One region of the Ornithinibacillus liuyingii genome, then DNA from elsewhere that is predicted to be linked to it. Evidence: riboswitches for the same ligand, from Rfam matches in the RefSeq annotation. Region 1 holds a riboswitch; the other holds the start of a gene.

Region 1 (3,218 bases):
ATCCACACTGTGGACTTAGTGCAAGCTGCTCTAGTGGAACATAACGACTGGCTTCTTGAATACGACGTTTTATCTCTTCTCTATCTTCTAATTCACCAAACTTTGAAGTAACAAGACCTAATACAACACATGCGCCACCTTCAGGGATGTAATCTAATGGCTTGAAATCACCAGAACGTTCATCATCATACTCTAGGAAAAATCCATTCACCTTTTCTTTTGCGAATAATGTTGGGGCAATCTGTGCATAGCTACCTTCAAATGCCCACCTAGATTCATAGTTTCCCCGACAGAGATGGGTGGTGACATATAAATCATCTGGTTTATCCTCTAATACACTGTTGACGACATGAAGGGATAGCTCAATTAATTCTTCGCGCGAGAGTTCAGGCTCATATGCTACTAGACTATCTGCATTCAGACCAGCAATGTAAACATCATCTAATTGTATATACCGGACACCGATATCGTAAAAGGCCTTTAACGCATCCCGGTAGGCTTGGATAACATCCTTCGTATATTCCTCGACAGTAGGATAAACCGCCGTGTTTCGTATACCACGATGGAATAATTGGTTAGGACTTGGAATCGTTTGCTTTGCAACGGCACGACCAGCTACTAGTTCATTAAATAATTTAAAGTCTTCAAGGAATGGATGATCCTCATTAAAGGAGATTTTGCCGATATTGCGAACATCATATGGTTCTGTTTCCACGCCTTGAAACGGAATTCCTCTTTCCGGCACATAGCCTTCAAATCCATTTAGATTTTCAAGAAAATCAATATGCCACCATGAGCGACGAAATTCTCCATCGGTTACTAGCTCAAGCCCGACTTCAATTTGTTTATCCACGATACGCTGTAGCTCCTTGTTTTCTACTTCTCTTAATTCTGCTTTGGAAATATTACCATTCTTATAGTTCTCTCTTGCTTTTAATAGATTTTCCGGGCGTAGTAAGCTCCCTACATGGTCAGCTCGAAATGGCGCTTGAAATGTTTTAGTAGTCATATTAATTCCTTCTTTCTTTTCGTTTATAGTGGGATTTACATCTAGTTTTATTTCTTTTAACAAAGCTGTTAGTTACTTTCTATGGTAATAACGCAAAAGACCGTACGGGGAATCCGGATGCTCCTTTTGCTTTTGGAACGATATTAAAGATTACGGCGCCCTTAGCAGGTACCTTATCTAGGTTAGTAAGCAGCTCTATTTGGTAAGTATCCTGGTCCAGCACGTAATATTCGCCTACTAGTGCTCCATTTTTTCGGTAATCTACCGCAGAATCTGTATCAAAAGTTTCATGGCCGATAGCCTTGATTTGACGTTCTTCAAATAGGAACTTCAGGGCATCTAGTCCCCAACCAGGTGCATGGGCGTTGCCATCTTCATCTTTATTTTCGAATAAGCCGTGATCAGGCCAACGTTTACTCCAATCGGTTCTTAGCGCGACAAAGCTTCCTGCCTCAATTAGACCATGCTCAGCTTCAAATGCTAGAATGTCACTTGTAGATAGCGTAAAGTCGTTATCCGTAGCAACTTCCTTTGATTTATCAATGACGACAAGAGGTAACACAAGTTCTTTTAAGTCTAAATCCTCTAGGTATCTTCTGTCCCGTAAAAAATGGATTGGTGCATCCAGGTGTGTACCATATTGCCCTGGGAAGGTAAAGCTTTGCGCGAAGAAACCATCATCATGGGTAAATAAGGGTTTAAATTCAGCTGCTTCAAATGCAGAGAAATGTGGTGAATCGGGACCAAAGGCATGAGTTAGGTCCACCCACTCTTTTTCTTTTAATTGTTCAATAGCTCTTAAAACTTCATTTGTGTTGTTCCGGATTTCGTTTGTCATTTCCTCACCTCATTTATTTAGTAAACAATCAAAAAACCTCTTCTTATAAATAAGAAGAGGCTAAACAAATTTAGGTTAGGTGCTCTTCTTATCTTCTAGCAAATGCTACTGGAATTGGCACAGTACTCAAAATGAGTCCGCTGCCGAGGCTTCAAAGGGCCAGTCCCTCCACCTCTCTGGATAAGAATCGGTCATTTAATTGTTACTATTCACTCTACATCGCTCCAAAGAGCATGTCAAGCTATAATTTTCTATATATTAAAAAATTATAATGATTCCATTTGTTGTTATTGGTATGATGAGTATATCGAAATCAAAAGGTGGGTGTTCTATGACACAACTTAGTCCGGATGAAAAGAGAGAAATCGTTCGCGAGGAACTTCATCAATTAGTGAAGGCGCGATACATCAATATGAATGTCGCAGCCAAAATTGTTCATGCACATTCTAAATATTATCAAAATATATCACGAGTGAACCAAATCAGGCAGGAAACGGTAAAGCAGGAACAGTCAAAGAAAGAACCAGCAGTCACCATCACACCTCAACCTACAAGCTTAGCGCCGAAAAAAGAAGCTGTTCAAACGAAGCCGATTAGGAAGGAGAAGAAGACGTTATCAGATAAACAGGTGAGGGATCGCAATATTACCTGGGGCTTGAATCTCGGTGTGATCCTATTACTTTTAGGGGGATTAGTTCTTGCAACGAGTACATGGGATACACTTGGTGCTTGGGCTAAAACAGGACTAATCTCAACGGTTGCTATTTTGTTTTATGGATTGGCAGGCTTAACTAGTCGTATTCTCCGTATAACGAAAACAGCATTTGCATTTCTTGTGTTAGGTAGCTTGTTTTTACCAATTATCGTTGTATCCGTAGGCTACTTTGAGCTATTTGGAAGTTATTTCTCCTTTTATGGAGAGGGGAAATTTTTATTTGGGGCAATCGGCACCTTATTCATTCTCCCCATATATGCTTACTTTGCTTTGAAGCGATCATCCCGTCTTTTTGTCTGGTTTTCGTATATAGCAATCAGTGTGTTCGCCGGTCTTTTGCTGGCAGCGCTAAACGTACCGGTAGATGTTTTTTATCTAGGAATCATGTTATATAATGCCACTTTAATAGTCGGATATCGGTTGCTAAAGGAGAAGAAGCGATTAAAGCCTTTTATCATGGAATTCATTCCATTTATACAAGCAAATCTCATCCTATCTACCTTACTCATGCTCATGTTCTATGATCAAGCATGGATGTATAGCTTTAATTTATTATTAACTGCAGTCATCTACTTTTCGATGATATTTGTTACGAAGCATCAATCCTATCATTTCGTGTTTACTGCTATGGTCATTTATGGTGCCTACCAGCTAGT
Region 2 (3,218 bases), on a different contig from region 1:
CAATAATAACAATTAATACGGTGCATACAAACACGACATCAAAGTCACGTCTAACAAAACCATGGTAATAGGCAAAGTCTCCTAGCCCCCCAGCACCGATAACACCAGCTACTGCTGTATACCCAATTAAGGCAATTGCAGTAACCGTTATTCCAGAAACAAGAGCAGGCATAGATTCTGGCAATAACACTTTAAAAATAATGGTTTTTGTTCTAGCTCCCATTGCCTGTGCTGCTTCAATAACGCCTCGATTTACCTCACGTAACCCAATTTCTACTAACCTTGCATAAAACGGAGCTGCACCCACTATTAACGCAGGAAGAGCCGCGTTTGGTCCCCTAATCGTGCCAATCAAGAAATTAGTAAATGGAATCAATAACAATATTAAGATAATAAAAGGAATGGCTCGAAATACGTTAACAATTGTTGCTACAATAAAATTCAACGCTTTGTTTTCCCATAGTCCACCTTTGGAGGTTAAATAAAGTAAAAGTCCTAATATTACTCCAAAAATAACAGTCCCTACTAAGGCTAAAAGGGTCATATAGAACGTTTCGCCGGTTGCCACTAGTAATTTCTCTATTACTACATTAGGAAATAATTCATTAGGCATGGGTTAAAACCTCCACTTCTACAGTGGTTTTTTCCGTAATAAATTGGATTGTATTGTTTATTTCACGGTCACTTCCGTTAATTTGTACTACTAGGGTCCCATAAGCACCAAGTTTAGTTTGAGTAATTTTTCCTTGAAGAATATTTACTTCAATTTCAAATTCCTTAGATAACTGACTGATTAATGCTTGGTTTGCAGAATCGCCGACGAAATGTAAACGAACAACCCTTCCACTTGTATAAACATCTAATAATTGACTCAAATCACCATCTGAGTCACCCATCACTTGTTCGACAAATTTCTTAGTAACGGGCTGCTTCGGTTTTAGGAACACATCTAACACATCACCCTGCTCCACAATCTTTCCTTTTTCCATCACAGCAACTCGGTTACAAATTTTCTTGATAACATGCATTTCATGGGTAATTAATATAATGGTAAGTCCTAATCTTCCATTAATATCTACCAAAAGGTCTAATATGGAATCTGTTGTTTCTGGATCTAATGCAGAGGTTGCTTCATCACACAATAACACCTTAGGATTATTCGCAAGTGCTCTTGCAATACCAACTCGCTGCTTCTGCCCACCACTTAATTGAGAAGGATACGCATTCTCTCTTCCAGCAAGTCCCACAAGCTCAATTAGTTCCTTTACTCGATCTTCTCTCTCTTTTGCAGGAACTCCAGCAATCTCTAATGGAAATGCAATATTTTCACGAACTGTACGTGACCATAGAAGATTAAAATGCTGAAAAATCATACCAATATCCTGTCTAGCAATTCTTAGTTCATTCTTCTTCATTGCCGTTATATTTTTGCCTTGAATGGTTACCTGACCAGAAGTAGGGTCTTCGAGACGATTTAGCAAACGAATAAATGTACTTTTTCCCGCACCACTATAGCCAATCACACCAAATATATCACCATCTTCAATGGTTAAACTTAAGTGATCCACTGCTTTGATTTCTTTCTGATCAAAGCGAAATACTTTAGTCAGATCTTTAATAGATATCATTCCATATCCCTCCTCTTTCTATGATGTACTAATTTCGGAAATGCATAAATACAATCGTATTTATATCACGTAATGGTAAGAATTGATTTTGCCCTTCCCAAATAAAAAACGCCTTTCTGTAAGAGAACAGAAAGACGTAATAGTAACTATTAAATCCTAACGTTCCCTCATCTTTCAAAGCCAATTGCTTTGTAGGACTTGGCACCTTTTTCAAACACGAAAGTTTGAAGGTTGCCGCGGTATCATAGGGCCTTTCCCTCCACCGCTCTGGATAAGAGATTTACATTATTCAATTTTTCAACAGAATTTACTATATCATCAGTATATAGACGTGTCAATAAAAAAATGCAATACAATTTATTTTTTATCTCGAAATAATTCTGGTTGATATTCTAAAAGGTAACGATATATATTCCCAGTGGATTGAAATGCATAGATTTTTTCTTTAATATCATGACCCTTTTTTATGACAAGACAAGGAACACTTTCGATTTTATTGTCTTGCATGAAATCAGGATACAAAGAGGCATTCATTTCATAAAATATGTTCTCCTGATGCACCGCTTCTATCTTATCTAACATTGTCCTGGCTATGTGGCAAGTACCACAAAAAGGGGTATATATATACAGTAAATATTCTTGTTGTTCAAGAACTTCTTTGGAAATCTCGTTCAATTTATCACCTACTTGAAAGCTAGACTAAATAATGGGGATTAACAGCAATTTGCTTACCAAGTAGAAGCATTGCTAAAATTCGTTCTGGGGTAGCAGCTACTTCTCGATACTCACTACTAACATAAATATGCTCTGCATGTGGTAACTCAAGGGAAAGTTGTTTCCGAAGCTTCATCCCAGATTTGTCTTCATCAACAAAGATATAAACATCCTTTTCATCCAACTGATAGGTTTCTAGCATTTCATCAAAACGTTCTATATCAAACGTTCCATTCGTACAAATAATTGTAATCTGGTCATTAATAACTTTCTCAAGTTGCCTTTTATCCGTTAAACCCTCAACAATTATAACACGTTCAGTTTGATGTGAAATCATGGTAGATCCCCCTCATATGATTAGAGCGTAAGGCGTCCAAACACAAACAGGTGAACATATTCTCAATAGGGACTGACGCCTAGAGCTGGATATTTTTGAAATGAAAACTGACTCTTTTCCGTAAAGCTTGGAAAAAAGTCAGTTCTTAGATGTTTAACATATTATTCTTGTTCGATTAGTTCTTTATATGCCTCAGGCGAAAGTAGATTTTCTAGTTCAGATTCATCACTAGGCTCGATGACAATCATCCATGCACCTTCATATGGAGCTTCGTTTACAAGCTCAGGGCTATCCTCTAAATCTGTATTTACTTCGACAATTTTCCCACTAATAGGCGCATATAATTCAGACACTGTCTTTACAGACTCAACGCTACCAAAAGGCTCATCAACTTGTATCTCATCTCCAACCTCTGGAAGCTCAACAAATACGATATCTCCTAATTCGTCCTGTGCGAAGTCTGTTATCCCTACACGAACAGTGTTACCTTCTTTTTTTACCCATTCATGTTCTTTTGAATATAATAAGTCGTTTGGTAA

The links. A riboswitch is a leader RNA that binds a small molecule or an ion and turns the genes downstream of it on or off. The one in region 1 is predicted to bind S-adenosylmethionine.
Region 2: linked by a shared signal. The riboswitch ahead of ACSKT4_RS15785 (methionine ABC transporter ATP-binding protein) and the one ahead of ACSKT4_RS04100 (cyclase family protein) in region 1 are both predicted to bind S-adenosylmethionine.

Annotation. Positions count from the first base shown of each region.
Region 1 covers NZ_JBPWOS010000002.1:241,638-244,855, forward strand. The annotation lists gene ACSKT4_RS04095 (5-methyltetrahydropteroyltriglutamate--homocysteine S-methyltransferase) at 1-1,009, opposite strand, end outside; gene ACSKT4_RS04100 (cyclase family protein) at 1,089-1,847, opposite strand; SAM riboswitch class I at 1,933-2,034, opposite strand; gene ACSKT4_RS04105 (hypothetical protein) at 2,179-3,218, shown strand, end outside.
Region 2 covers NZ_JBPWOS010000012.1:55,072-58,289, reverse strand. The annotation lists gene ACSKT4_RS15790 (methionine ABC transporter permease) at 1-613, opposite strand, end outside; gene ACSKT4_RS15785 (methionine ABC transporter ATP-binding protein) at 606-1,628, opposite strand; SAM riboswitch class I at 1,793-1,906, opposite strand; gene ACSKT4_RS15780 (thioredoxin family protein) at 1,986-2,303, opposite strand; gene ACSKT4_RS15775 (toprim domain-containing protein) at 2,323-2,679, opposite strand; gene gcvH (glycine cleavage system protein GcvH) at 2,841-3,218, opposite strand, start outside.